DNA from 3 places in the Dyella jejuensis genome. Region 2 is predicted to be linked to each of the others. Evidence: predicted binding sites of a transcription regulator. Region 2 holds the regulator's gene; each other region holds the start of a gene.
What was found. The regulator HrcA, encoded in region 2, represses chaperone genes, less so after heat shock. The targets are predictions, from matches to a motif close to TTNGCACTCNNNNNNNNNGAGTGCNAA.

Region 1: a site for HrcA is predicted at 3,191-3,217, ahead of ISP15_RS06155 (co-chaperone GroES). Genes of this name have one in related genera too.
Region 3: a site for HrcA is predicted at 7,545-7,571, ahead of rpoH (RNA polymerase sigma factor RpoH). Genes of this name have one in related genera too.

What each region holds. Positions count from the first base shown of each region.
Region 1 covers NZ_JADIKJ010000005.1:65,738-75,972, reverse strand. The annotation lists gene ISP15_RS06180 (protein-disulfide reductase DsbD family protein) at 1-111, opposite strand, end outside; gene ISP15_RS06175 (DMT family transporter) at 190-1,098, opposite strand; gene ISP15_RS06170 (glutathione binding-like protein) at 1,194-1,901, opposite strand; gene cutA (divalent-cation tolerance protein CutA) at 2,012-2,353, opposite strand; gene ISP15_RS06160 (class II aldolase/adducin family protein) at 2,375-3,055, opposite strand; gene ISP15_RS06155 (co-chaperone GroES) at 3,288-3,581, shown strand; gene groL (chaperonin GroEL) at 3,692-5,335, shown strand; gene ISP15_RS06145 (M23 family metallopeptidase) at 5,523-6,299, opposite strand; gene ISP15_RS06140 (LTA synthase family protein) at 6,601-8,505, opposite strand; gene cysG (siroheme synthase CysG) at 8,670-10,109, opposite strand.
Region 2 covers NZ_JADIKJ010000010.1:202,587-212,821, forward strand. The annotation lists gene dapB (4-hydroxy-tetrahydrodipicolinate reductase) at 1-319, opposite strand, end outside; gene dnaJ (molecular chaperone DnaJ) at 452-1,579, opposite strand; gene ISP15_RS10480 (TMEM175 family protein) at 1,576-2,154, opposite strand; gene dnaK (molecular chaperone DnaK) at 2,217-4,154, opposite strand; gene grpE (nucleotide exchange factor GrpE) at 4,273-4,809, opposite strand; gene hrcA (heat-inducible transcriptional repressor HrcA) at 4,892-5,941, opposite strand; gene recN (DNA repair protein RecN) at 6,166-7,839, shown strand; gene ISP15_RS10505 (response regulator) at 8,018-8,653, opposite strand; gene ISP15_RS10510 (MASE1 domain-containing sensor histidine kinase) at 8,712-10,235, shown strand, end outside.
Region 3 covers NZ_JADIKJ010000006.1:162,653-172,887, forward strand. The annotation lists gene ISP15_RS07310 (efflux RND transporter periplasmic adaptor subunit) at 1-1,066, opposite strand, end outside; gene ISP15_RS07315 (efflux RND transporter permease subunit) at 1,056-4,292, opposite strand; gene ISP15_RS07320 (sensor histidine kinase) at 4,421-5,809, opposite strand; gene ISP15_RS07325 (response regulator transcription factor) at 5,802-6,476, opposite strand; gene rpoH (RNA polymerase sigma factor RpoH) at 6,658-7,515, opposite strand; gene ung (uracil-DNA glycosylase) at 7,853-8,563, opposite strand; gene ISP15_RS07340 (response regulator) at 8,560-9,402, opposite strand; gene ftsX (permease-like cell division protein FtsX) at 9,540-10,235, opposite strand, start outside.

The DNA.
Region 1 (10,235 bases), on a different contig from region 2:
CGGCAGCAGATTGCTGGTGTCCTGTGCGCACGACAATGCCGGTACGCCAAGCAGCACGGTGAACAGGACCAGCAGCCAGGCGGCCGCGCGGCGATGATGGAACGAGTACATTCCGGCTCCAGCTTGGGGTCGCGCAAGCGCGAAGGGAGGAATTATGGCCCAGCTGGCTTGCAATGCCCGAACAGACCCCTAAGTTTTTTCCGCCGCGATCCGTGCGGGCACGACGGCACGAGGGCGCACCATGCCGGTGGCCAGCGCCACGCCGAGCAGGATGACCGCACAGCCGCCCGCCATCGCCAGCGTGATTTTTTCGCCCAGGAACATCGCACCCCAGGCAACGCCGAATACCGGAATCAGATACAGCACGGTCATGGCGCGCGACGAACCGATGCGGGCCAGCAAGCGATAGAACAGCACGTAGGCGAGCGAGGTGCAGGCAGCGGCCAGCCCGAACATGGCGAACCACGCCTGCGGGGTCGGCATCCGCGCGGGCCACAGCCACACGGTGAAAGGCAGCAGCATCACGGCTGCGGCCACTTGGCTGCCGATGGCTACGGTAAGCGGCGAAACGCTTTGCATGCGCCGGTGGCTGTAATGCGCGCCGAAGGTGTAGCAGACATTGGCGCCGACGCAGGCTGCCATGGCCCAGCCGGACGATGCGCCGCCATGTCCGAGGCCCATGCTGCCGCCGATCAGCCAGACGACGCCGGCCAGGCCGATCAGCAAACCGCCGGCGCGCGGCGCGTCGAGACGTTCGCCCAGCCACAGCCAGCCGGACGCGGCCACCAGCAATGGGGCGATCGCGTCGAAGATGGCCGACAAACCCGACGGCAAGCTCTGGGCCGCGTAGGAAAACAACACGAACGGCAACGCTGAATTGCTGAGCCCGATCAGGATGATCGGCCACCCGTTCGCGCACATTTCCGCCAGGCGCTGACGCGAGGCAAGCAACGGGATCGAACAGATGGCCGCACCGATTGCCCGCATCCCGGCCAGCGGCAGGCTGCCGAATTGAGCCGCGCCCATGCGCATGAACAGGAACGACGCACCCCACAAGGCACCTAGCCACAGCAAGACGGCGACATCGGATTTCTTCATGGCGGATAGATTCCGGAAGGCTGGCGAGAACCTTAGTGGACGGGAGTGACAGAACCTGTCAGCAGCGTGGTCGCGACCGTTGTCGTCCGCACGCGCTATGCGCGCGTCGCGGGGTTTCCGTCCTGGCCGAACAGCACGCGCCGCTCTTGTTCCGACATGGCCGGCTGCTGTGGCGCATAGACATTCGCAACGCCTTCGTAAGTACGAAGCGTGGCCGGCCTCGAGGCCATGCTCTCGAACCAGCGCTTGAGGTGGGGAAAGGCGTCCAGATCCTGGCCATGTGCCGCATGCGGCACGATCCATGGATAGCAGGCGATATCGGCAATCGACAATTCGCCCGCCACGAACGCGCGGTCGGCCAGCCGCCGATCGAGCACGCCGTAGAGCCGACTGGTCTCGCGCGTGTAGCGGTCGATCGCATACGGTACTTTTTCAGGCGCATGGACATTGAAATGGCCAATCTGCCCGGCCATCGGTCCCAGCCCCGCCATCTGCCAGAACAGCCATTGCAGCACCTCGGCGCGGCCGTGGGTGTCCGAAGGAAGATAGCGGCCGATCTTCTCGGCCAGATACAGCAGGATCGCGCCCGATTCGAATAGCGTTACCGGTGCCCCGCCACCCGCCGGGGCGTGATCGACGATGGCCGGAATCTTGTTGTTGGGCGAAATGGCAAGGAACGCCGGCGCGAACTGCTCGCCCTTGCCCAGGCTCACCGGCAGCACGCGATAGGGCAATTGCGCTTCCTCGAGGAACAGCTTGGTCTTCAGCCCGTTGGGGGTGGCGGCGAAGTAGAGATCGATCATGCGGCACGCCTTGGATTCACAGTGAGTGGTGCCCGCATCCTAGGCGCCTCACCGGCCTGGCGACAGGTCCAGATCCGGCAAAATCCATCGGTCCAATCGCTCGCCAAGGGTTATGGCACTGAAGGAGCCGAGCCCGCGCCGCGCACCCAGTCCAGGTAGGCGCCATGGCCGAGCTCCACCGGCACGGCGATCAATTCCGGCAGTTCGTAGGGATGCAGGGCCAGCAGGCGTTCCTTCAGGGCTTCGAACTGCTCGCTGGTGGTCTTGATCAGCAGCAGTTCCTCGGAGTCTGTGGTGACCTCGCCTTTCCAGCGATAGGTCGAGTGGATGCCGGGAACGCGGCTCACGCAGGCGGCCAGTGATTCGCCGACCAAGGCATTGGCCAGGTGCTGCGCGCTGGCGGCATTGGGACAGGTGCAATAGCAAAGCAGCACATGGCTGGCATCGGACATGGCGGTTCTCTCCCGGTGGCCTCAGGCTGAGGCGGAGCGTGCCGCCATCAATCCATAGTTGCCGAATTTTTCCAGCGCCTGCGTGACTTCCGCGTCGCTCAGCACAACCGGCTTGCCGGCCTGCAGCGCCAGCGTGTACTGGCGCGCCAGCGCTTCCACTTCGACGCCGCGCCACATGGCCTGCTCCATGGTGGCGCCGGTCGCGATCATGCCGTGATTGGCCATCAGGCAGGCGAAGCGCCCTTCCAGCGCCCGCAACACGGCGTCGGACAATTCTTGCGTGCCATAGGTGTAGTAATCCGAGCAACGGATCGAATCACCGCCGCTGATGGCGATCATGTAATGCACGGCAGGAATGTCCAGCCGGCAGATCGCCAGCCCGGTGCTATATGGCGGGTGGGCATGGACCACGGCATGGACGTCCGGGCGGGCGGCGTAGATATCGCGATGGAACCGCCACTCGCTGGAGGGGCGCAGCCGATGCCGGTAACTGCCGTCCAGCGCAACCTGGACCACGTCCTCGGGACCGATTTCCTCGTAGGGCATGCCACTGGGGCTGATCAGGAAGCCGTCGCCGGAGCGAACACTGAGGTTGCCCGAGGTGCCCTGGCTCAGTCCGCTCGGTGCCAGCTTCAATCCGTAGGTGACGATTTGCTCGCGTAATGTCAGGTCCATGTTCACCAGCCAGCTGGCCATAGGCATGCGGTCCATCATCGTTATCGTTCTTGCGTTGGGTGTCGAGAGGGCATGGCGCCCTTGAAAGCCATCCGGCCTGCCCCATCTCGAGCGGTACGACCCGTCCGCCCCCTGTTGCAGGGGTTTTTTTGGCGGCTAAAATTGGCACTCACGTACCCTGAGTGCTAACAACGCCTTCCAAGGCAGGTCCGGGGTCCAACAACTTTTCCATCCCTAGCCATTAGCTGGAGTTCGTCCCATGAGCAAACTGCGTCCGCTGCACGATCGCGTCATCGTCAAGCGCCTGGAAGAAGAGCGTGTCTCCGCCGGCGGCATCGTCATCCCCGATAGCGCCACCGAAAAGCAGACTCGCGGCAAGGTCATCGCTGCCGGTACCGGCCGCATCCAGGAAGACGGCAAGGTCCGTCCGATGTCCCTGAAGGAAGGCGATGTCGTGCTGTTCGGCAAGTACGCCGGCCAGGAAATCAAGATCGACGGCGAAGAGCTGGTGTTCCTGAAGGAAGACGACATCGTTGCTGTTATCGAAGGCTGACGGATGTGACGGTGCGAAAGTTAATGCCGCACCCGTCGCCTTCGGCTCCTTCCGCAGTTTTTTCGCAAGATTTTCCGCACTTAATTTAATTTTTTTGAGGCAAAAAAATTATGGCAGCTAAAGAAGTCCGCTTCGGCGAAGACGCCCGCGCCCGCATTCTCAAAGGCGTGAATACGCTGGCGAACGCCGTCAAGGTCACCCTCGGTCCGAAGGGCCGCAACGTCGTGCTGCAGAAGAGCTTCGGCGCTCCGACGATCACCAAGGACGGCGTCTCCGTCGCCAAGGAAATCGAACTGGCCGACGCCTACGAGAACATGGGCGCGCAGATCGTCAAGGAAGCCGCTTCCAAGACGTCCGACAACGCCGGTGACGGCACCACCACCGCCACCGTGCTGGCGCAGGCGTTCATCCGCGAGGGCCTGAAGGCCGTCGCCGCCGGCATCAACCCGATGGACCTCAAGCGTGGTATCGACAAGGCCGTGATCGCCGCCGTCGAGGAGCTGAAGAAGCTCTCCAAGCCCACCGCTGACGACAAGGCCATCGCCCAGGTCGGCACCATCTCCGCCAACTCCGACGCCGCCATCGGCGACATCATCGCCACCGCGATGAAGAAGGTCGGCAAGGAAGGCGTGATCACCGTTGAAGAAGGTTCGGGCCTGGAGAACGAACTGGACGTGGTCGAAGGCATGCAGTTCGACCGCGGCTACCTGTCGCCGTACTTCATCAACAACCAGCAGTCGCAGCAGGTCGAGCTGGACGATCCGTACATCCTGATCCACGACAAGAAGATCTCGAACGTCCGCGAAATGCTGCCGGTGCTCGAAGCCGTCGCCAAGGCCGGCAAGCCGCTGCTGATCGTCGCCGAGGAAGTGGAAGGCGAAGCGCTCGCCACGCTGGTGGTCAACACCATCCGCGGCATCGTCAAGGTTGCCGCCGTGAAGGCGCCGGGCTTCGGCGACCGTCGCAAGGCCATCCTGGAAGACATCGCCATCCTCACCAATGGCCAGGTCATCTCCGAGGAAGTGGGCCTGCAGCTTGAGAAGGCCACGATCACCGATCTGGGCCGCGCCAAGCGCGTGGTGATCACCAAGGAAAACACCACCATCATCGACGGTGCCGGCGAAGCTGCCCGCATCCAGTCGCGCATCGGCCAGATCAAGGCGCAGATCGAAGAGACCTCCTCCGACTACGACCGTGAGAAGCTGCAAGAGCGCGTGGCCAAGCTGGCCGGCGGCGTGGCGGTGATCAAGGTCGGTGCCGCGACCGAAGTCGAAATGAAGGAAAAGAAGGCCCGCGTCGAAGACGCCCTGCACGCCACGCGCGCAGCCGTTGAAGAAGGCGTGGTTCCCGGTGGTGGCGTGGCGCTGATCCGCGCACTGAAGGCGGTCGAAGGCCTGAAGGGCGACAACCACGAGCAGGACCTGGGCATTGCCATCACCCGCCGTGCACTGGAAGCCCCGCTGCGCGAGATCGTGTTCAACGCCGGCGCCGAGCCGTCCGTGATCGTCAACCAGGTCAAGGAAGGCAAGGGCAACTTCGGCTACAACGCCGCCACTGGCGAGTTCGGCGACATGGTCGAGATGGGCATCCTGGATCCGACCAAGGTCACCCGTTCGGCGCTGCAGTACGCCTCCTCCGTCGCTGGCCTGGCGATCACCACCGAAGCGATGGTGGCCGAGCTGCCGAAGAAGGAAGAGCACAACCATGGCGCCCCGGGCGGCGGCATGGGCGGCATGGGTGGCATGGACTTCTAAGTCCTGCGCTCAAAAACGCAAAGTGTTGGAGAAAACCCCGCGCGAGCGGGGTTTTCTCTTCTGTTCGGCAGAGTAGCGCCGGCTTGAAGGTGATGCTGTTTGCTTGCGGCGGGGAAACGGAATGCCTTGAAATCACGTCCGCGAACTCGTCAACGCTACGGGGGATATGGCCGCCAGGTGAGAGGCCTTACAACACCGCGAGATAGGGATAAGGATCCACCTGCTTGCCATCGCGATGTATTTCGAAGTGCAGGTGCGGGCCGGTAGAACGGCCGGTGGATCCGACTTTGGCGATGGGGTGTCCGACCTTGACGCGATCGCCGACCTTCACCAGCAACTGCGAGTTGTGCGCATACAAAGTGCGATAGCCGTTGTGGTGATTGATGACCACGAATTTTCCATACGTTCGATCGGTGGCGGCCTTGACGACCGTGCCATCGGCGACCGCCTGCACCGGTGTGCCTTTAGGTGCCGCCATATCGATACCGCGGTGGAAAACGTGGCCTTTCCCAAACGGATTGTTGCGCTGTCCGTAGTTCGAAGTGATACGCGCGAGCGCGATTGGCATGCCCGTATCCACGGCATGAAACTTCGCGATCTCATCGTGCAGCGGCTTGGCGGGCTTGGTTGCCTTGGCGGTGTCCGCCGGGGCGCGGTAGATACGTGTCAACGCATCGAGATAAGGCGAGGGTGCGTTCGAAGCGATGCCGGCAACGAAAGGCTTTTCAGCGAAGGCGCGAGGCAGGAATGCCGGAGCATCCGGGACATCCTGCTGATGGTTCAGCGCATGCCTCGAAGCTTGGCTGACAGGCAGCGGCGACGGAGCGGTCAATGGATCGGCGTGCTTTTCCAGCACCGTGGCGGCGCAGGCAGTCAGCACGGCGGCGAGCGTTCCGCCGAGCATCGCTCGCCAGCGAAATCGTCGGGCATGGGCGATAGCGAAGCATCGATCGATAGCGAACATCAGCTTTTCCGGCACGCGGATACACGAGACCCGCTTCCTGGGTGCCTCGTCATCCTGTGGGGAGAATCGGCGGGAATTCCCTCATCCCGCGGCAAATGTGCGCGTGGTAGGCACCTGCTTATTCGGCCAAAAAAAGGCTATGGGAAGTATCGGATCGGGCTTAAAAGGGAATTGGAGTAGCGCAATTTCCTTACGATAAAGTTAAGCATTAATGCTTGTGCAAGGGTCTTCACATAAAAAAACTGCGCCCGGCCGGACGCAGTTTTTTATGTGAAGGCCTGGGGCTTGAACGCAGGCGACTTCAGCGATGAATACCCATGGCCGCCGATGCCGGAGCCTCTTCCTCAGTATCGTCCTGCGTTGCCACGGCGGTATTGGCGGGCAGCAGGTTTGCCGGCAGCCAGTGATCCAGTTTGCCCTTCATGCGCAGCACCGCGATGCTTGCCATGTCGTTATCGAACTGCTGTTGCTGCGCGTCGAGGGGTACGGGCGGCGCGCCGGGCGCCCGTGTCAGGCTTGCCAGCGACGGGGCGAGCACCTGGGTGATGGCGAAATAGGCGTCGTCATGGATGCCCGCGCGTTCCAGCAGCAGGCCGGGCAGCATCCAGGAGGCCATGTCGATGCGCTGCGGACGACCGGGATTGCGCGGATCGATCAGCAACCAGGTGCCGGCCTGGCTCAGCATGTCCTGGCCATTGACGAAACCGGTCTCGCGGTAAGCATCGTTCAGGCCGGGCAGGTGATCGCCGTAGAACAGCAGCAAGGTTGGACGATTGCGCCTGGACAGCAGTGCGGCAAGGCGGCCGAGTTGCTGATCCGCGTGCTGCATGTGATAGAGGTAATTCTGTACTTGCCGCTTGTCCTTGGCATCGATAGCGGACGGCACCGGGGTGGCGTCGCGCGCGGACGGATCCGACGGCGTCACGTCATACGGGCCGTGTGCTTCCAGGCTGATCGCGAACAGGAATTGCGGCGGGCCGGAGTCTTTCAATTGCGCCATGATTTCGTCGGTCATCGCGCTATCGGCCATGTACTTGCCATCCATCGCCGCATTGGCCGGAAAGCCCGACTGCGAGACGAACCGATCAAAGCCCAGTGCCTTGAAAGCCGTGTTGCGATTCCAGAACGTGGGATCGTTGCCGTGGATGGCGACCGTTTCATAGCCATGCGAACGCAGCACGCGCACCATGCTCGGTACCACCTTGTCGTTCAATTGCAGGTACGGGAACTGCATCGCGCTGAAATAGCGCAGCGACAAGCCGGTCAGTACTTCGAATTCGGTACGGATGGTGCCGCCGCCGAAGGTGGGCACGTGCAACGGGCCGCTCATGCCTTCGCCGGCAAGACGATCCAGGTTGGGCGTGAGCCTGGCGTTTTCGTAACCGCGCACGATGCTCGGATCGAAGAACGATTCGCTTTGCACCACCACGATGTCAGGCAGCGCGGTGCCCTGGTCGACGGGAGCCTGCATCCGCGCCCGCACCGCGTCACCCGTCGTTTGCAGCAGCTTGCTCACCGCTGCCGGATCGGCTTTTTCTTTGGTGCGTCGATCTTGCAGATGAAACATCACCAGGGAGCTGACCAGCCCGGAATGGTTGGTCGTGGCCGCGGCGGACCACGGTTCCAGCCAAAGCTTATGGCCGTTGTAGAGATTGCCCCAGCCGGGCACGCCAATCAGCAGCGTGCCCAGCGTGGCGCCGAGCAGCGCGCCGGCAACGATCCGACGGCCACCCGTGCGGCGCGCGAACAGCGGCGGTTCGTAGCGCCACATCGCCACGACCACGGCCACGCCACCGAGGATCACCAGGTAAGGCCATGGGCTGTGCGGCAGGTAGCTGCCCAGCACGTGCAAGCCACCTTTGCGCAGTTGGCCCGCCATGCGGAAATCCGCTGGCAGCAAGGGCGTGCCGAGATTGGCCACTTTCAGGGCGTTGATGCCATACATCAGGCCCTGCAGCAGGTACGCCAGGCCAAACGAAAGCAAGGTGCGCCGGGTGAGGGCCAGCAACAGCAGCGCCAATAGCAATCCAGGCATGGCATTGGCCAGCGGGAACACCGGCTGCGTGAGCAATTGTGATGGCGATACGCCGTCATGCCCGTCGAGCAAGCCGGTACCCAGGACGAACGCGATCATCATCGCGAACGCCAACGCGGTACGGGTGGCGACCGTGCGTCTCGAAAGCCAGGTAGAGGGAGCCAGCGCCATGCAATCCGTCATTCGTCATCTTGGGAGATGAGAACTGTAACGTTACCGACATGAATCGGTTGTCAGGCGACTGGCGAAACGGCGCGACGGGAGGCTTTGCGTAAGGGTTAACTCACGGAAATTTCGCAAGAAAATCCGGGTTGGCGCAACCGGGCTGTGCTATGTCACGCCGCGTCAGCCAGGGCGTTGGAAATACCTGAATGCGGGGGCGTCGGGCCAAGCAGTTCGCCGTACCAGTGCAGCGCGGGGGCGAAGTCCGCTACCTCTCCAAGGATCAGCAGGGCCGGCGCGCATACCGCGTGGTGGCGGGCAAGCTTCGGCAGGTCGCCCAAGGTGCCGACCAGCGTGCGCTGGCCCGGCAGCGAACCATTCTCGATCAGCGCGAACGGCGTGTCGGACGGACGTCCATGTGCCAATAACTTCCCGGTGAGTTCCTCGAGCTTGCCCACGCCCATATAGACGGCCAATGTCTGTCGCTCGCGAGCCAGCTCCACCCAATCCAGCGTATCCAGCGAATGCTGGCAATGCGCTGTCACCAGCCGTACCGAATGCGCGTGGTCGCGGTGCGTCAGCGGCACGCCGCCGTGGGCGGCGCAGGCGAGCGCGGCGGTGATGCCTGGGATCACTTCGTAGGCAATGCCATGTTCGCGCAGGAAGGCCAGCTCTTCGCCGCCGCGGCCGAAGACAAAGGGATCGCCGCCTTTCAAGCGCACCACCCGGCGTCCGGCCTGGGCATGTTCGAGCAGCAATGCGTGGATCGCCTCCTGCGGCGTGTGCGTGCCGCCGCCGCGCTTGCCGACGGCAAGCTGCAAGGCATCGCGGCGGGCCAGCTCCAGAATCTGCGGGCTGATCAATTCATCGTGAAGAATGACATCGGCTTCATTCAATGCACGCAGCGCGCGCAAGGTCAGCAAACCCGGATCACCGGGGCCGGCGCCGACCAGGGCGACCGAACCCGATCCTCGCGGTGGCTCGCGGTCGGCCAGTGCGGCCACCAACTGCTGCTCCGCGCGCATCGGATGGGCGGCACGCAGCAACGCGCTGACCGGTCCGTCATGCAGCCAATCATAAAAGCGGCGACGTGCACCGAGATCGGCATGGCGGGCGCGGATGCGCGCGCGGTAGCGTTGCGCGAGTTGCAGCAACGGACCCAGCGCGGGATCGAGCAGGCTCTCGATGCGTTCGCGCAGGCGGCGCGCCAGCACGGGCGCCGTGCCGCTGCTGGAGATCGCCACCAGCAGCGGCGAACGATCGATCACCGCGGGCACCTGGAAGCTCGACAGCGCAGGATCATCCACGACATTGACCAGCCGCTGCCTGGCGTGTCCGTCTGCGGCGATGCGCGCGTTCAAGCGGCGTGAACGTGTCGCGGCGATCGTCAGCCACATGCCATCCAGCCATTCGGATTGATAGGCGCACGCGCGATAGGTAATGCGTCCCTGCTGCAACAGTTCGCGCAGCTCCGGGCCCAGGACCGGCGCGCCCACCGTCACCCTGGCGCCGGCGCGCAGCAGCATCGAGGCTTTCCTGGCCGCCACGTCGCCACCGCCCACGACCAGCGCCGGACGGTTACTCAGATCGGCGAACAGCGGATACAGCTGCATCGGCAGCTCCAGTAGGCCAGGGCTTTGGCTCGTCACGGTAACCCTGCGGCAAATGCGACGGAAATGGCTGCTGGTGCCGAGGATATGGCGTTATGGCATGGGCCTTTTCATCACACTTCAAAGACA
Region 2 (10,235 bases):
CCTCGAGGGCAGCGTCGATACCCGTGGTTCCGGTGACCAGCGCAATGCCATGCTCGGTGCAATGTGCCAACGCGATGGCAAGACCATCCGGCCCGCTGAAATCGACCATGGCATCGACAGGCGGCATAGCGTTCCAATCATGCGAATAACGCAGGGCATCGACCTGTTCGCCGAACACCGGCACGCCATCGTGCACGGAGCCTACCCGCACTATGGCGCGTACCAGCTCGAAGCGTTGGTCCTCGCGTACCAATGTGAGCAATGCTTGGCCCATGCGACCAGAAGCGCCATTGATGGCCAGGCGGATGGCTTGCACCATGGATGTATTCCTTATCGTCCCGGGCGGGAGTCGATTAGCCCTGTCCGGGCGCGCTGGGCTCAGCTTAGTTCAATGCATGCATGTCTGCCGAGCCGCGCACGCCCGATCCATCCGCTCGGCAACGCAAGCTCGTTAGCCTGAGGTCACGCGCGACCAGAATTGCTTGACGCCATCTACCCAGGAATTGGCACGTGGCGTGTGCTGGTTCGCGTCCCCATCCGAGAACGTCGCCTCGAGCTTTTCCAGCAATTCGCGTTGTTCGCGCGTGAGCCGTACTGGCGTTTCCACCACCACCCGGCAGACCAGATCGCCGGTGCGGCCACCGCGCACGGATTTGACGCCGCGCCCGCGCAGGGTAAATTGCTGGCCAGTCTGCGTTTCCGGCGGAATGACGATCGGCACTTCGCCCTCCAGCGTCGGCACCTGCAATTCCGCACCCAGCGCCGCCTGCGAGAAGCGGATCGGCAGTTCGCAATAAAGATGGTTGCCGTCGCGCTGGAAGATCGCATGCTCGCGCACGCGCACTTCCACATAGAGATCGCCAGGCTCGGTTCCCGCAGGCCCGGCTTCGCCTTGCCCCGTGAGGCGGATGCGATCGCCATTGTCGACACCGGCGGGAATGCGCACAGACAATGTGCGCGTTTCTTCCAGACGTCCTTCGCCGCGGCATTGCTTGCAGGGCTTCTCGATCGCACGGCCACTGCCGCTGCAATGCGGGCAGGTCTGCTGGATGGAGAAAATGCCGTTCTGCATGCGCACCCGGCCATGCCCATGGCAGGTCTTGCACGACGCGGTCTTGCCGTCTTCCGAGCCGCTGCCGTTGCAGTGATGGCAATTGACCTGGGTGGGAATATCGAACTTCCTCTCGACCCCGAACACGGCCTCCTCAAGATCGAGTTCCATGATGTAGCGCAGGTCGGCACCGCGCCGCGAACGCGCCCGGCCACCGCCTCCGCCGAAGATGTCGCCGAAAATATCTCCGAAGATATCGCCCATGTCACCGAAGCCGGCACCGCCACGGCCACCCATGCCATTTTCGAAAGCAGCGTGGCCGTACTGGTCGTACATCGAGCGTTTCTGCGCATCGGCCAGTACCTCGTAGGCCTCCTTGGCCTCCTTGAATTTCTCCTGCGCATGCGGATCGTCCGGGCAGCGGTCAGGATGGTATTTCATGGCCAGGCGGCGGAAGGACTTTTTCAGTTCCGCTTCGCCGACCGAACGTTCGACACCCAGCACTTCGTAGTAATCACGCTTGCTCATTGCTTGATCCGCGATTCGATGCGCCGATCGGGAATGAACCAGATCGCAGCCACCGTGGCATAAAGAACACACGACATCCACGGCGCCACGAACGCCAGCAGGATGCCACTCAGATACATGGCGACAGCAGCCTTGCCTTTCCAGTCTCCACCCAGCGCCCGGGCCAGCAAGGAAGACTTCCCGCCATTGGCCGCGATCAGGCAGTACTGGAGCGGCAGCCAGGCCAGCGCGCACATCAATAGCACGAAGCCGTAGACCGCCACCGGCTTCTGCCCAAAGTGGTTTTCGCCCATCCAGCCTGTCGTCACCGGCATCAGCGAAAGCCAGAACAGAAGGTGAAGATTAGCCCAAAGCACGCCGCCATTGACCTTCTCGGCAGCATGCAGGAAATGGTGATGGTTGTTCCAGTAGATGCCTACGTAAACGAAGCTGAGCACGTAACTGAGGAACACCGGCCATTGCTGGACCAACACATTCCAGCCGTCGCCGTGCGGCACCTTCAGTTCCAGCACCATGATGGTAATGATGATGGCCAGCACGCCATCGCTGAAAGCCTCAAGCCGCCCCTTGTCCATTGCCTTTCCTCCAAAGGCAACGAGCGCCCGCAATGGGCGCCCGTCTCCAACCTGCTCGACGATTACGACTTGCCGTCGTTCTTCACTTCGGTGAATTCAGCATCGACCACGTCGTCCGGCTGGGCGGAGCCGCCCGGGCCCGGGCCATGCTGCGCGGAACCGGCACCGGCATCGGCCGCAGCGCCACCCTGGGCCGCGGCATACAGCGATTGCGCCACCTGCTCCAGCTTCTGGACCTTGGACTCGATCGCCGCCTTGTCGTCGCCGTCCTTGACCTTTTCCAGATCCGACAGCGCACCTTCGATCGAGCTCAGCTGGTCACCCGGCACCTTGCCGCCATGCTCCTTGAGCGCGCTGCGCGTGGCATGCACCAGTTGGTCGGCCTTGTTGCGGGTGCTGACCAGTTCATGGAACTTGCGGTCTTCTTCCTTATTGGCCTCGGCGTCCGCGACCATCCGCGCGATTTCGTCCTCGGACAGGCCCGACCCGGCCTTGATCTCGATGCGCTGTTCCTTGCCGGTTTTCTTGTCCTTGGCCGACACATGCAGGATGCCGTTGGCATCGATATCGAAGGTCACCTCGATCTGCGGCATGCCGCGCGGCGAAGGCTCGATGCCGGCAAGGTCGAACTTGCCCAGCGACTTGTTGGCGTTGGCGCGCTCGCGCTCGCCCTGCAATACATGCACGGTCACGGCGGTCTGGTTGTCGTCGGCCGTGGAGAATACCTGCGAGGCCTTGGTCGGTACCGTGGTGTTCTTTTCGATGAGCTTGGTCATCACGCCGCCCATGGTCTCGATACCCAGCGACAGCGGGGTGACGTCGAGCAGCAGCACATCTTTCACCGAACCGCCCAGCACGCCACCCTGGATCGCGGCGCCGACCGCTACCGCCTCATCCGGGTTGACGTCCTTGCGCGGTTCCTTGCCGAAGAAGTCCTTGACCGACTCCTGCACTTTCGGCATGCGGGTCTGGCCGCCGACCAGGATCACCTCGTCGATGTCGGACACGCGCAAGCCGGCATCGTTCAGCGCGGTGCGGCAGGGTTCGATGGTCTTTTTCACCAGCTCTTCCACCAGCGCTTCCAGCTTGGCGCGGGTGAGCTTGATGTTCAGATGCTTCGGACCGGAGGCATCCGCCGTGACGTACGGCAGGTTCACTTCAGTCTGGTGCGCGGAGGACAGCTCGATCTTGGCACGCTCGGCCGCGTCCTTCAGGCGCTGCAACGCCAGCGGATCCTTGCGCAGGTCGATGCCCTGGTCCTTCTTGAATTCCTCGATCAGGTAATCGATGACGCGCATGTCGAAGTCTTCGCCACCCAGGAAGGTGTCGCCGTTGGTGGCCAGCACTTCGAACTGCTTCTCGCCGTCGACTTCGGCAATCTCGATGATCGACACGTCGAAGGTGCCGCCGCCAAGGTCGTACACCACGATCTTGCGGTCGCCGCCCTTCTTGTCCAGGCCATAGGCCAGCGCGGCCGCGGTCGGCTCGTTGATGATGCGCTTCACTTCCAGGCCAGCGATGCGGCCGGCGTCCTTGGTGGCCTGGCGCTGGCTGTCGTTGAAGTAGGCCGGCACGGTGATGACCGCTTCGGTCACCGTCTCGCCGAGATAATCCTCGGCGGTCTTCTTCATCTTCATCAGCACTTTGGCGGAGATTTCCTGCGGCGCCATCTTCTTGCCGTCGGCGGTCTGCACCCAGGCGTCGCCGTTGTCATGGGCAACAATGCCGTAAGGCACGATATGCAGGTCTTTCTGCACTTCGGCATCGGTGAACTTGCGGCCGATCAGGCGCTTCACCGCGTAGAACGTGTTCTTGGGATTGGTGACGCTCTGGCGCTTGGCGGGCGCGCCGACCAGCACTTCGCCATCCTTGGTGAAGGCAACGATGGATGGAGTGGTGCGATCGCCCTCCGCGTTCTCGATAACCTTGGTCGTACTGCCATCCATGATGGCCACGCACGAGTTGGTCGTGCCCAGGTCAATGCCGATGATCTTGCCCATAGATGTGCTCCGGAATCTTGCAAGCGGCTCCCTGGCCGCGAATGGTTGTCAAATGGGGTTTTGGCGAAAGCGGTTCAATACCAGCTAAACCCTGCGGTATTGGAATGGCAGGTACCGTTCAGTCGTCCTTGGCCACGGCCACCAATGCCGGGCGCAGCAATCGATCATTCAGAACGTAGCCTTTCTGCAGCACCGTAACTACGGTGCCTGCTGCCTTGCCCGGCGCTTCCACCATGCTTACGGCGTGATGACGTTCCGGGTCCAGCGGCTGGTCGACGGGATCGACCTGCACCAGCCCGTTGTTGCCGGCAATGCGCAGGAGTTCCTTCAACGTAAGGCTCAAGCCTTCGCGCACCGTGTTCACATCGCCGCCTTCCACTGACAGGCCACGCTCGAGGCTGTCGTAGACCGGCAACAGGTCATTGAGCAGTTTCTCGTTGGCGAAGCGGCGCGCCTGTTCCAGGTCGCGATGCAGGCGACGGCGCTGATTTTCCAATTCGGCCTTTTCGCGCAGCACCACCTCGCGCAGTTCGCTGTTGCTTGCTTCCAGCTCGGCCACCCTGGCCTTGAGCGCTTCGAGCTCGGCGCCCGGAGAAGCATGCTGTGCGCCGTTTTCCGGGGTACCTTCTGGCGACTGCGAATCGCTGTTATGCATGAATCACTCCAAACATCGTCCGTGGCCGGCACGTCGTACCGACCTCCTAATCATGTGCGGGCAAACCCGCCTCCCGAAGCGTTTATAAGGCCGTGGCCGCGCGATTCAAGGCTTCGCTGAGCAATCCGGCGGTCGCCTGCACCACCGGAATCACTCGCTGATAGGCCATCCGGGTAGGGCCGATGACCCCCACCGCCCCCAACAAGCGCCCCTGCGCACCGTAGCTGGCGGTGACGACACTGCAGCCGTCCAGCGCGGCAAAGCCTGATTCTTCGCCAATGAATAGTCGCACGCCAGGTGCCTTGGCACAGACTTCCATCAACTGCAGCAGCTCGTTTTTTTGCTGGAAGGCTTCGAACAGCTCGCGCAGCCGGTCCAGGTCGGCAAGTTCCGAATAGGCCATGAGATTGGTCTGGCCGCTGACGAGCACGTCCTCGCCCTGCGGTGCGAACGAGGCTGCCGCCAGCTCCACCGCACTCGACAACAGCTGATGCAATTCGCTGCTCGCCTCGCGCAGTTCGCGCAGCAGGTGTGCGCGGATATCGTCCACGCGCAAGCCCACGAAATGCTCATTGATATAGTTGGCCGCCTGCTCCAGTTCGCGCCCATCCAACGGCTTCACCAATTGGATCACGCGGTTCTGCACCTGGTTGTCGGAAAACACCAGGATCACCAGTACCCGGGCATCGGGCAATGGCACGAAATCAATATGGCGCAACGGGAAGTCGGTCTGGCGCGGCACCGTGACCACGCCGGCGAAATGCGTCATCGCCGACAGCAGCACCGAAGCGTTGCCGACCAGGTCGCGCACGGTGGTCGGGCCGGGCGGCAGCTCACGCTGCAGGCGCACCATCTCATCGCGCGGCACGGGCTGCAATTCGATCAGGCTGTCGACGAACAGGCGCAGGCCGCGGGGGGTGGGTATGCGGCCGGCCGATGTATGCGGCGAAGCCACCAGACCGGCTTCCTCGAGGTCGGCCATGATGTTGCGGATGGTCGCCGGGCTCACGTCCAGCCCGGACGAGCGCGACAGCGTGCGCGACCCCACCGGCTCGCCGTCGGCCAGGTATTGGGCGATCAACGTGCGCAGCAAGCGCCGCGCGCGGATGTCGAGATCGTGATGATGGGGCATGCGCTGTGGCAATCCGTGAGACGGTAAACAAATAAGGTTTGCCGAAGCAGAATGCAACAAAGCGCAACCCTTGGGGAAAAGGGAGCCCGCCAATGGCCTGTCAGGGTGACTTGCGGTTTCCGGGTCTCAAGGTCTCGCGCCAAAAACCGTCCTCCAGGCGGGCCGCCGTTCCCCGTTCATTCCCGCTCCCCTTACAATCGCCCGATCCACTGCCGCCCTTCTCCATGCTTACCTCCCTCTACGTCCGCCACCTTGCCGTCGTCGAACAAGCCGATATCACCTTCGGCCCAGGCTTGACCGTGGTCAGCGGCGAGACCGGCGCGGGCAAATCCCTGCTGGTCGATGCATTGATGCTATTGGCCGGAGCGCGTGCCGACAGCGGCATGGTGCGGACCGGCAGCGACCGCGCCGAACTGGTCGCCGAGTTCGACCTCAAAGGCCTGCCCGAAGCCCAGGCATGGCTGAAGCGCGAGGAACTGGATGAAGACGACGCCTGCCAGCTGCGACGCATCATCCGCGCCGAGGGCAGCTCGCGGGCATGGATCAACGGACGTCCGGCCACCATCGGCCAGATGGGCGAGCTCGCCGCGCTGCTGGTCGAAATCCACGGCCAGCACGAACACCAGGCTTTACTGGAGCGCTCGCATCAGCTGGGTCTGCTCGATGCCTACGCCGAAAACGAAAAGCAAGTGGCGCAGGTACGCGACCTCGCCTTGCAATGGCGCGATCTCGGCGCACGCATCCGCAAGCTCAGTGGCGGCGAAGACCGCGAACATCGCCTGGAGCTGCTCCGCCATGAACTGTCGGAGCTGGAAAAGTGGGCGCTCCCGGCCGCCGAACTGGCGGAACTGGAAGCCAGTCATAAACGCCTGGCGAACGCCAGCAAACTTACCGAAGGCATTACCGGCGTCGTCGAGCTGCTCGATAGCGATAGCGAATTCGCCTTGCGCCAATCGCTGGGCCGCGCGCATGCCGAACTGGCCCGCCTTGGCGCGTTGGACGATCGCCTTGGCGCGATGCTGGAGCTACTGGACAACGCACAGATACAACTCAACGAAGCCGTCGACGGCCTCGGCCGCTATGCGCAGGATGTGGATCTCGATCCCGAGCGCTACGCCGACGTCGATACCCATCTCGCCCACCTGCACGAACTTTCCCGCCGGCACCGCCTGCCCGCCGCCGACTTGGACGACAAGCGAGCGGCACTGCAGGCCGAACTGACGGAACTGGAAAATGCCGGCGAGGCGCTGGAACGGCTTGGTGCGCAGCGCGGACAGGCGCAAAACGACTACAACAAGGCCGCCGATGTGCTGGGCAAGTCTCGCCAAGCGGCCGCCAAGCGGCTCGGCAAGGAAGTCAGCGCCTTGATGGCCGAGCTGGGCATGGCCGGCGGCGTGCTGGAGGTTACGCTGGAGCGCCCGGACAGCAACGATCCCGATCCGCAAGGACGCGAGCGTTGCGAGATATTGGTCAGCGCCAACCCGGGCCAGCCACCGAGAGCGTTGCGCAAGGTCGCCTCCGGAGGCGAACTGGCCCGGATCAGCCTGGCGATCGAAGTGGCCACGCTGGGCAAGGACACGATCGGCTGCATGGTATTCGACGAAGTCGACACCGGTATCGGCGGCGCGGTCGCCGAAGTGGTCGGCCAGAAACTGCGGGCGCTGGGATCGCGCTGCCAGGTGCTATGCGTCACCCACCTGCCGCAGGTGGCCGCGCAAGGGCACGCCCATTTGCGTGTCAGCAAGCACAGCGAAGGCAAATCCACCCACACACGCATCGATTCCCTGGACAACGAAGGCCGGCGCGACGAATTGGCCCGCATGCTGGGCGGCGTCGAAATCACGCGGGAAACGCGCGCGCATGCGAAGAAAATGCTGGAGCAGGCGCAGATCGCCTGAATGGTCGCAAGCGACTGAGGTGAAACGGCAGGAAAGCGGGCAACCAGCAAGATGCCTGGCGAAGGCTATCTCCAAAAACGTAGCTTCGCCGGCCTTGGGTTCTGTGTGCTCCATCGCCGCCGCAATAGCATGCCGCCATGTGCATCCGCTTGCGTTCCGGGCCAGCCCGCAGAACAACCTATGTACGAATCGGCAGCAGCCCCCGCTCGCTGGCGATGCGGTAAAGATCCAGTTCCGAACCCGCCCCAAGCTTGCCCATCAAGCTGGCGCGGTGGATATAAACCGTTTTCTGCCCGATGCCCAACTCGCCCGCTACTTGCTTGGGTGCGCGTCCCGCAGCCAGCAGCAAGAACACCTCGCGCTCGCGCGCGGTGAGGCGATCGACCGGATCGAGCGTATCGTGCGGGCGCTCAGCGCGCCGCTGGCGCAAATCGGAACTGAGGAACTGCTCGCCACGCATCACCGCACGCAGGCCGGCCACCAGTTCCTCCGGCGCCGCTCCCTTGGTGACATAGCCGCTGGCACCACGCCGCAACGCCTCGGATACGTAAGGCTCGCCATCGTGCATGCTCAGCACCACGATGCGCGTACCGGTCGCCACGCTGCGCAAGTGTTCGATCAAGGGCAATCCGCTGCCATCGGGCAACGACAGATCCAGTGCCACCAGGTCGGGGCGGCGTTGGCTGATCGCCTCGACCGCATCGTCGGCATTACGGCATTCGGCCACGACCTCAAGGTCGGGCTCCATCTCGATAAGCCGTTTGAACCCTTCGCGGACGATGGCGTGATCGTCGACCAGAACAATGCTGTGCATGGACGCACTGTAGCAGTCTGCGCGACGGACGGAAGCGATCCACATGTACCATCTGCGCATGCGACTGAAATCCCTGCTGCCCTACGTCTCCGGCCCTCTTGCGGGCCTCGGCTACGCCTTGGCCTGGGCGCTGCTATGGCCTACCGCCGAGCCTGATTGGACCTTGCAGTTCGGCCTGCGCTTCGGGGTGCTGCTGCTGGCTCCATTGCGTTATTGGGGCTGGCTGATTGGTGGCGAATTGATTGCCGCGGGACTGATCGATTTCTTGCATAGCTACACCATGGGCTGGCGTGTGTTCGTTTACGGCGATCTGCCGCAACCGATCGTGGTGGCGCTGTGCCTGGGCTTGCTACGCCGGGCGAACCTGCGGCCGAGCCTGCGCGATCCGGAAGAGGTCTCGCGCCTGCTTCTCTCCGCCGGCTTCACCGTGGTCGCCGCCACCGCTACCGATGCGTTGATGATGGCGCTGGTGCACGAATTGCCGCCTTCCGGACTGCTGCAAGCGCTGGGCGACGAACTGCTCGGCAACTACGTCGGACTGCTACTGCTGGTGCCGCCGCTGATCATGCTATGGCGCGCGCGTCCTTCGAAACACGAAATGTCGGAATTGTTGATGGATGGCTTGCTGGTGATGCTGCCCGCCCTGGTCATCCTGCTGATCCTGACCGAACAGGCGGCGCCGCAACGCGAGTTCGCCCGGGTGCTGTCATTGGCGCCGGTACTGTTCTTCGCGTTCCGGCATGGCTGGCGTGGCGCGAGTCTGTCCATGCTGATGTCGAGCCTTGGCATGGCGCTGGTCGACCGCGTGTTCACCCACGCGATCCCGACCGCCTCCTCGCACATGTTCCTGGCGGTAGCCGGCACCGGCGCGCTGATGCTCGGTTCGGCGACCGACGCGCTTCGCCGCAGCAGCGCCCGCGTCGCCGAGCAGAACGTATACCTGGCCGCGGTGAATCGACGCCTGGACCACCTCGCTCGGCAACTGCGCGATGCCGCGCGTGGCAACATGCAGGCAGAGGAAAACCAGCGCCGCCACATGGCCGCCGAACTGCACGACGAACTCGGCCAAAACCTCACCGCCATCCAGACCCACGTCAAGCTTGCACAAAACCGCCTGCAGCAGGCCGGACTCGAAGATATCGGCACCTCGATCAACAGCATCCTCGGGCACATGCGCCGAGCCTTGCATCGCCTGCTGGATGACCTGCGGCCAGCGGTGCTCGATGAATTCGGCCTGATGCGAGCGCTTGACGAAGGTCCGATCCGCGATCTGATGGCCACCGCCGGCATGACCTACTCCACGGAACTGTACGGCGATCCACGCCTGCTCGAAGAGGATATCCGCACCGCCATCTACCGGCTTGCCCAGGAAAGCGCCACCAATGCGGTCAAGCATGCACAAGCCAGCGAATTTCGCCTGCGCCTGCGCATCGGCGAACGTGCGGGCATCGCGCTGGCGCTGCTGGATATCCGCGATAACGGCGTCGGCCTGCCCGAGCGGGTGCCGCGCGGCGGTCGTGGCTTGCAAGGCATGCGCGACCGGGTGATGTCGCTTGGTGGACTGTTCAGGCTGCGCCCCGAT
Region 3 (10,235 bases), on a different contig from region 2:
TCTGTAGCGTCGTGCCCATGTCCACCGCGATGTGCACGTTGTGCAGGCGCGCGCGTCCATTGGCTCCAAGCACCGCCACCTGCGCCCCCTTGGAACGGAAGATCAGCGCACTGGCAGGTACGCTGACCATATTCGCATTTACCGGAATCGCCAGCTGCACGTCGGCGTAGTCGCCCGGCTTGAGCGCCCCGTCCTGATTGTTGGCCACGAATTGCGCGAGCAGGCTGCCGGAATTCTGGTTGATGGCATCGGACGTGCCGAGCAATGTGGCCTGGAATAGGCGGCCCGGCAATTCGGGAACGCTCAAGGTGGCCTTCATCCCCGGTTTGATGGCGCCCGTATTGACCTCTGGCACCGGGACATACAGACGCATGCGGGTGGTATCGGCCACGGTGAACAACTCCGGGCCGCTTTCGTTGTTAGCGGTGATCAAGTCGCCCACGTCGGTACGCCGCGCCACGACGGTACCGGCAAAGGGCGCCACGATGTGCTTGAACGTCTCCAGCGCGTCCAGCCGATCCACGTCGGCCCTGGCCGCCAGCACGGTCGCCTGCGCGGCGGTCGCTTCGCCGCTTTTTTCATCGGCCTCCTGCTTGGACACCGAATCGGAAGCGAGCAGATGCTGCCAGCGTTGCGAGGTGATGGCCGCCAGCCTGGCATCGGCCCGGGCCTTCGCCAGTACGGCCTTTGCCTGCTCCAATTGCTGATCCAGCTCGGGCGTGTCGATGGTGGCGAGCACATCGCCCGCTTTCACCTTGTCGCCGATGTCCTTGTACCAATTTTTGAGATAGCCACCGACACGCGCATGGATAGGCGCGCTATACCATGCGTCGAGATGACCTGGCAGCGTCATGATGTGCTCCTTTGCCGGATCCGATGGCGGCGCCAGGCGCACGGTGGGAATCAGCTGCGCGTCGGTCCATTGCACCAGCTCGTGCTGCTCGTGGTAACGGACCGCCAGGCCCACGATGATGACCAGCACGGCCACTATCGCAGCACCCGTGCCAAAGGCCTTCAAACGCGGCGGTTTCTGGACGACCTCTACAGTGGCGGGATTATGCGACATGGGGAATTCCGGAAACGGGGTCTGGGGAGGGTGCCCGCTGCTCGCGGCCGTGCACGATGGTGAACACCACCGGCACAAACAGCAGCGTGGCGCAGGTAGCAAATACGAGGCCGCCGATCACGGCACGGCCAAGCGGCGAGTTCTGCTCATGCGCCAATGCCATTGGCAACATGCCGATGATCATCGCCAATGCCGTCATGCATACCGGACGGAAGCGGGTAAAGCCGGCTTCCAGCGCGGCCTTCATGGCGTCGCCGTGCTCGGCCAGGCGCTCGCGCGCGAAACTCACCACCAGGATCGAGTTGGCAGTCGCCACGCCCATGCACATGATCGCGCCGGTCAATGCCGGCACCGACAAGGTTGTATGCGTGACGAAAAGCATCCACACGATGCCAGCCAACGCCGCAGGCAGAGCGGTAATGATCACGAACGGATCGAGCCAGGATTGGAAGTTGACCACGATCAGCATGTAGATCAGCACGATTGCGCCGAGCAGGCCGAACAACAGGCCGGCGAAGGCCTCGTTCATGGCGGTGACCTGGCCGAGCAGGCTCACGATGGAACCCTTCGGGCGATCTTTCGCGGCGGCATCGAGTACCTTCTGGATGTCGCCGGACACCGCGCCCAGGTCGCGCCCCTGCACCGATGCATAGATGTCGAACGATGGCGCAATGTTGTAGTGGCTGACCACCGCCGGACTGGAGGTACGCTTGATCGTCGCCAGCGCGCCAAGCACCTGCCGGGCGCCGGTGGTGGACGAAGTGACCGGCAGGCTTTGCAAGTCGGCCAGCGTATCCATCCGGTATTGCGGTGTCTGCGCGACCACCGCATAGGACACGCCATTGGCGGGATTGAGCCAGAACACCGGCGCCACCTGCAGGCTGCCGGCCAGTGACGCCACCATGCTATCGGTGACGTCGTGCTCGGTAATGCCCAGTTCGTCGGCTCGCATACGATTGACGTCTACGTTCAACTGTGGGGCACCGGTCGACTGTTGCAGGCGTACATCGGCGATACCGGGAATCGCGCGCATCCGGCGCAACAGATGAATCGCGTAAGCCTCGTTGGCGTCGCTGTTGCGGCCGGATACTTTCACATCCAGGGGCGCCGGCGCACCGAAGTTGAGGATCTGGCTGGCCATGTCGGCGGGCAGGAACGCGAAGCTGGTGCCTGGAAATTCACGCGGCAACGCTTCGCGCAGTTTCTTCACGAACGCATCGCTCGAGTCATGACCTTCTTTCAGCAGTACCTGGATGTCGCCATCCTGCGGCCCGATCGTACCGCTGTTGTTGTAGACCATATTGGTGCCGCTGAGCGGAAGGCCGATATTGTCGATGATGCTGTCCAATTGGTCCGGCGGAATCACCCGGCGGATGGCCGTCTCGATGTGATCGAACTCCGCCGCGCTGTCTTCGATGCGCGTGCCCACCGGAGCGCGCACATGGATGGCGATGGCGCCCGATTCGGTGGACGGGAAGAAATCCCGCCCAAGGAACGGCACCAGGGCGAACGACGCGATCACCACCGCAAGGAAGCCGATCACGAACGGACGGCGCGACGTCAGCGCGAGCGACAGCGTGCCGTAGTAGGTATCGCGGATCTTCGAGAAACGGTGTTCAAACTTCTGCTGGAAAGCCACCATCGCACGAAGCAGCTTGCTGCCCTGCTTGTACGGATGCTGGTCGCCTTCGTGATGGTCGACGTAGAGGTCTTCCGGATGGCTGCCGGGTCCTTGTTCCAGAACATGTGGCTTGAGCAGGTACATCGCCATGGTCGGCACCAGCGTGCGCGACAGCACGAATGACGACGCCATCGCGAAGATCACCGCCAGCGCCATGGGCCGGAACAGGAAGCCGGCAATGCCGTTGAGCATGAACATCGGCACGAATACGATGCAGATGCATAGCAACGACACGAAGGCCGGCGTCACGATCTGCCTGGCACCATCCATGATGGCGGTATGCACGTCCTTGCCCTGCTCCAGATGCCAGTTGATGTTCTCGATGGTGACAGTGGCATCGTCCACCAGGATGCCCACCGCCAGGGCCAAGCCGCCCAGCGTCATCACGTTGAGCGTCTGCCCGAACACCGCCAGCAGCGCGATCGCCGACAGCACGGCAAGCGGAATCGATACCGCAATGATGACCGTCGAGCGCCAGCTGCCAAGAAAGATGAGGATCATCACCGACGTCAGCAGCGCGGCGATGATGCCTTCGCGCGCCACCGATGCGATCGCGCTGCGCACGAATATCGACTGGTCACCCAGCAATTTCACTTTCAATGAAGGCGGCAGTGTTTCTTCCGCCAGCGGCAGCAATTTCTTGATGCCCGCCACGACTGCCAGGGTCGATACATTGCCGCCTTTCAGGGCCGGCATCAGCACGGCACGATGGCCATCGACGCGCACCACATTCTCTTGCGGTGGCGACCCATCGCGCACGTGCGCGACTTGACCGATGGTGATGGTGGCGCCATCGACAGTCTTGATCGGCAGATTGTTGAGCTCGTCGATCGCAGCGGGACTGTCGTTGAGATTGACCGTGTATTCGTAGCGCCCGATTTTCACATCGCCGACCGGCACGATCTGGTTCTGCGCAGCCAGCGCGTTGCCCACATCCTGGGCGGACAAGCCCTTGGCCGCCAGCGCCTGGGGATCGAGGTCCAGCATGATCTGGCGCTGCTTGCCGCCATAAGGCGTGGGGATCGCCACCCCGGGCACCGATATCAGCATCGGCCGCATGAAGTTTTGCGCCAGATCGCGGATCTTCTGCTCGCTCAGCCGCGTGCTCGACAGTGCCATCTGCAGCACCGGCACGGTGGAAGCGTTGTAGTTGATGATCTGCGGCGGCGTGATGCCGGGCGGCATCTGCTTGAGCACGGTCTGCGAGATCGAGGTGACCTGCGCGGTCGCGGTGCGAACGTCCACGCCGGGCTGGAAGAAAATCTTCACTACGCCGATACCTGGCAACGATTGCGATTCGATATGCTCGATATCGCTCACCGTCGAAGTCAGCGAACGTTCGTAGTAATAGATCACGCGGCCGGACATCGCACTCGGCGACAAGCCGTTGTACGTCCATACCACGCTGATCACGGGAATGCCGATGTTCGGGAAAATATCGGTGGGCGTGCGCAGCGCGGCGAGCGGGCCCACGATCAGGATGAACAACGCAAGGACGATGAAGGTATAGGGGCGCGCGAGCGCGATCCGAACAAGACCCAGCATGCGATGGTTCCGACGGCACGGCCAAGGGAAGGCCATTATCGGGACAGGCTTGGCCGGGCGCCTTTCGCCGGCATGAAGAATGTTTCATGAAGCCGCCAGGCCGTTCCGAAAGGCGGGATAAATTTCCGTCAAGTTTGCAGGCGACAATCCATGCCAACGATGGTGCCGTCCTGTCCACCCTGGATATGCAGTTCGAAGTCGTGCAGCTTGGCGATGGCCGCGACGATGCTCAAGCCCAGTCCGTGTCCCGGCGTCTCGCGGCTGCCCTCGCCCCGATAGAAACGCTGCCATACCGCCTGGCGCTGCTCGGCGGGAATACCCGGACCGCTGTCCATCACGTCGATGCGCGCCTGGGCCGGTCCGGCGTGGCGCACGCTGAGTGCTACTTTTCCGCCTGCGGGAGTGAATTTGATGGCATTGGCGACCAGATTGCCAAGCGCCTCGAACAGCAGATCGGGGTCGGCCTGCACGATCAATCCCGGCTCGGTCCGCAATACGAACGACTGCTGCCGATCCTCCGCCAACGGTGCGTAAAGCTCGTACACGTGCTGCAAGATTTCGCCCAGATTCACCGCCACGAAACCTTCCCTGCGGCGCCGGTCCTCGAGTTCGGAAATGCGCAGCAACGCACGAAACCGGCCCAGCACTTCGTCGATATCGCCGACGCAATGCTCCACCAGTTCTTTGTTGGGATCTTCTTCCGGTATCTGCTGCTGCGCGCGATAGAGCTGCGAGCGGAGCCGGGTAAGCGGAGTGCGCAGGTCATGGGCAATGTTGTCGCACACGCCTTTCACTTCTCCCATCAACTGCTCGATCTGATCGAGCATGCCATTGACGATAGCAGCGAGGCGATCCAGTTCGTCGCCGCGCTGGCTTACGGGCAGGCGCTGGCGAAGGTCGCCATGCATGATGGGCTGCGTCGCCGTTTCAATTTGCCGGATGCGGCGCCGAGGCGCGCGGTTGAGGATCAGGCCGCCGATGAGTCCCGGTACCAGCGTGAACGACAAACCCCACCACAGTGCGTGCTTGATGATGCCGCTGATGTGGGCGGTCAATCCCGCGGTGTGCGCTAGCGCTAATATGTTGCCGTTGTCGAGGCGACCCGCAATGACGGTGAGATTCTGTTCCAACGGTAAAGCATCCATCGCGATGACCTCGTCGGCATTCACTCGCAACGGTCCGCCGTCGACCTTCAGCTCAGGCGGCAATCGCGCGACGTCGCCGGCGAGCCAGCCCCCATGCGCGTCGAACATGCCCCAGCTGTTGTAGTTGGCGCCTTCGAGCAAGACGTAATCGTCCAATATGGGTTGCAGGCGCGCATGCTCGACGTGGCGCATGAAGTCGATCTGCTGCACCAGATCCCGGTCGGTTCGCACCTGCAGGTATTGCACGGTTTCCCAGTAGATCAGGCCGAGCAGCAAGGTGCCCCAGATTACGAAGAACACGCCGTAGCTGAGCAACAGCCGCGACGTGGTCGCCCGCCAGTGGACGAACCAGTCTTTTACCGGCTTAGCCAAGGCGGTAGCCCGACCCGCGCATGGTGCGGATCAACGAAGGCTCGCCTTCATTGTCGACCTTGCGACGCAGGCGCGCGATGTGCACATCAATGAGATTGGTGCCCGGGTCGAAGCGCAGGCCCCACACGCTTTCGAAAATCATCGCCCGCGTCATTACCTGGCCGGGATAGCGCATCATGAATTCGAGCAGCCGGTATTCCGTGGGCAACAGAGTCAACTCGCGCGCGCCACGTCGCGCCGTGCGACTGATCATATCCAACTCCAAATCGGCCACGCGCAACCTGGTTTGCGCCGGCTGCTCTTGCCGCTGCCGGCGCAGCAGCACTTCGATGCGCGCAGCCATCTCATCCGGGGCGAAGGGTTTGGTGAGATAGTCGTCGCCGCCCGCGCGCAGACCACGCACACGTTCGTCCACGTCGCCGAGCGCACTGATCATCAGCACCGGTGTGGCAATGCCGCGTTCTCGCAACTGCTTGACCAGGGTGAGGCCATCCATGCCGGGCAGCATCAGGTCAAGAGTGATCGCATCGTAATGTGGCTCTTGCGCACGCAGGAGGCCTTGCAGCCCATCGTGCGCGCGGTCGGCGCTTATGCCGTGCGCAGCCAGTTCCAGCACGATTTCCCGGGCGGTGATTTCGTCGTCTTCGATGACCAGAATGTGAGGCATGTGGGTAGCGGACAAACCGTTGCATCGATGCCATAGCGTAAGTCATGGATAGGCTGGCGTGCGTCGCCGATGTTCGTGGGCGATTTTCATCCAGCAAACCCGGACCATGCCGGGCCATGAGCCCTGAACGCAAAACGGCCTCCGCAAGGGAGGCCGTCACAGGCGACTTGTCGGCTGGATGTCACGCCGCGAACAGGCCGCGCATCTTCTTCATGGCGTTGGCTTCGACCTGGCGGATACGCTCGGCCGAAACACCATACTCGTCGGCCAGATCCTGCAGCGTGGCCTTGTCTTCGTTGAGCCAGCGGCGCTGGATGATGTCGCGCGAGCGCTGGTCAAGCTTCTGCAGCGCAGCCGACAGGGTTTCCAGCTCGTTGTCGGACTGGTCGGCATCCGCCACGTTCTCGTAAGGATCGGCACCTTCGTCGATCAGGAATGCCTCGGGCGCCGGCTTGGCATCCTCGTCCGCATCGGCAGGCGCTTCGAAGCCAATGTCGCGACCGGACAGGCGTGATTCCATCTCGCGGACGGTGGCTTCCGGCACACCGAGGTCCTTGGCGACCAGACGCACTTCCTCGGCATTCATCCAGCCCAGGCGCTTCTTGCTTTTGCGCAGGTTGAAGAACAGCTTGCGTTGCGCCTTGGTGGTGGCCACTTTCACGATGCGCCAGTTGCGCAGGATGAACTCGTGCATTTCCGCACGGATCCAGTGCACGGCAAAGCTGACCAGGCGCACGCCCTGGTCGGGATCGAAACGCTTGACCGCCTTCATCAGGCCGATATTGCCTTCCTGGATAAGGTCGGAAAGCTGCAGGCCATAGCCGCTATAGCCACGCGCCACGTGCACAACAAAGCGCAGGTGCGACATCACCAGCTTGCGGGCAGAGGCGAGGTCTTCCTCCGCCTGATAGCGGCGCGACAGACTTTGCTCTTCTTCCTGGCTGAGCACCGGGATGCGGTGAACCGCCGAGATATAGGCATCCAGACTGCCAACGACGCTGGGAACCGGCCAATTAGCCGTCGCCAAGGCTTGGGACATGTTGGAACCTCCTGAATATGGGAATCAGCGTAGCACTCTGGTGGTTGGAGTGCTAAAGGCACTGGCGAGTTCCGGCGCCTTTTATGTACCCAATAGTACACGAATACCCGGGACTTGTCCATGTCGATAGTTGCCGGGGATAGCGGTTTCAAGCATGACTTCTGGGGAGTGAACGCAGGGTTATGCTGTCTTGGACGCCGCCGCGAAGTCTCGCTGCGCCCTCGCCAGACGGTCTTTCCTTGCGAAGGAAGGCCCGGAGCCCCGAGCCTGCGCGGCACCCAGGAGGCCTCTGATACTTCGGCCGGCCGCGCACCATCCGGCGATCGGACTGGGAAATTCAGACGCTTTCGAATTCGGCACGTTGAGGCAATGACCAGTCAATCGGCGCCTTGCCCTGAGCTTCAAGATAGCGATTGGCCGCCGAAAAATGGCCACAACCGATGAAGCCGCGGTGCGCCGACAACGGCGATGGATGCACAGCCTTCAATACCGCATGGCGCCGGGTATCGATCAGTTGCCCTTTGCGCTGGGCATACGAGCCCCACAGCATGAAGACGAGCCCTTCGCGCTCGCGGTTGAGCGCATCGATCGCCGCATCCGTGAAACCTTCCCAACCCTTGCCTTGGTGCGAGGCTGCCAGCCCACGTTCAACCGTCAACACCGCATTGAGCAATAGCACGCCACGATCCGCCCATGGAGTGAGGCAGCCGTGGTCGGGCGCGGAGATGGCCAGGTCGCGCTGGATTTCCTTGAAGATGTTCACCAGCGAAGGCGGCGAAGGCACGCCCGGCCGCACCGAGAAGCACAGGCCATGCGCTTGGCCTGGTCCGTGATAGGGATCCTGGCCGAGGATAACGACACGCACTGCCTCGAATGGCGTATGCGCGAACGCGCTGAAGATTTCCGGTCCCGGCGGATAGATCACCTTGCCGGCGCGTTTTTCGGCACGCAGGAATTCGGCCAGCGCACGCATTTCCAGACGCTGCAGGTAATCGCCGATGCGTTGCTTCCAGGAGGATTCGAGCTTGATCCGTTCTTCGTCGGTCATAGTTTGCTTTCGCGTGCTCGCAAATGTTGCGCCACGCGCAACTGGAACAGCAGCTTGGTGATCAGCAGTTTTTCCTCGACCGGCTTTTCCACGAGGTCGTTGGCGCCCGCGCGGATCAATGCAGCCTGGTTGTCGGGATTTTCGTCGCCGGTCATCACCAGCACTGGTAGCTTGCCCTTGCCGTAGCCAAAATCGCTGCGGATGATCTTGAGCAGATCGCCGCCTGTCAGTTCGCCTTTTAGACTGACATCGGTAAGCACGACGTCGGCGCCGACCGAACCTTGCGAGCGTTCTGCTTCGAGCAGTGCCAGCGCGTCTTCCACGCTCACTACATGGCGCACGGTCAGGCCGATTTTTTCCAGCATGCGGCGGGTGGCAAGCGCCACCACACGGCTGTCTTCCACGTACAGCACCAAACCCTCGGCGGCACTCTCCGGCCGCACATAGCCGCGAATGAATTCGGCCAGCGCCTGGAAACCGAGCGATTTGTCGAAGTAATCAGTGACGTGCTCACCCAGCGCGCGACGATGCAGGCGATCGTCCACGTCGCCCGATACCGCCACGATCGGCACATAGATCTGCGGCGCGGATTCACGTACATAGCGCGCCAGCTCCAAACCATCCATGTCGGGCAGGCGCAGCGCCACGGTAATGAAATCGAACACGCCGCTATCGAGCAGCCGGTGCGCCTCGGCACCACTGCCACAGCCGACCACCTCGGCCTGCGGCAATTCCTTCTGCAGCACGCGCGCGATCAGCTGGCGGACAACCTTGGAGCCATCCACCACCAACACACGTGGCGCGGTGCTGAGGTTGCGGCTGCTGATGCTTGCACTCATCAAGAAATCCCGGTCAATGCGTGGCTTCCGTGCTCAGACGTCGACAGGCGCCCCCTTTGCACCCGTTTGGTTACCTATCTTGCACCACCGCAGATGGAAATGGATGCGACCAACTTCACCGCCTGCGATCCGCCCGCTTATGCAGCTCGGCGCAACTGCCACGCGCTTACCACCCGCGCGCCGAGCCATCCCAGCAGCGCCGCGGCGAACGGTACCGCCAGCAACAGCCACAGCGGCAAACCGCCGACGTGCAACTTCCCTTCGTAAACCTGACTCAACCGCGCCACCGGCCCAGCCAGGGCGAACTCGATCGCCAGCGCCAGCGCCACGGCGAGGAGGCCGCCGAACAGGCCATACCAGATCCCGGCGTACAGATAGGGCCGGCGCACGAAGGCGCGGCTCGCGCCGATGAGCTTCAATACCCCGATTTCCTCGGCACGGCTGGTAATGTCCACGCGCACGGTATTGCCTACTACCAGCAAGACCGCGAGCGCAAACAACGAGGCCAGCGTCAGCACCGCGCGATTGCCAACACCCAGCAGCGCATCGAGTCGCTGCCGCCACGCACCACTGTCCTGCACCATGTCCACGCCTTGCATGCCGCGCAGGTCATCGACCAGATGGCTTACCTGCCCGGCGGACGCGCCATCTTGCGGCTGCACCTCCAATACATAAGGCAGCGGATTGTCGTCCAGCGCATGCAAGGAACCGGAGAACCCTTGCATCTTGCTCAATTCATCCATGCCTTGCTGCGGCGATTTCACGGTGACATTGGCCACGCCCTGGTGCTGCCCGATTTGCTTACCCAGCAGCTGCGCGTTGCCGGCGACCTG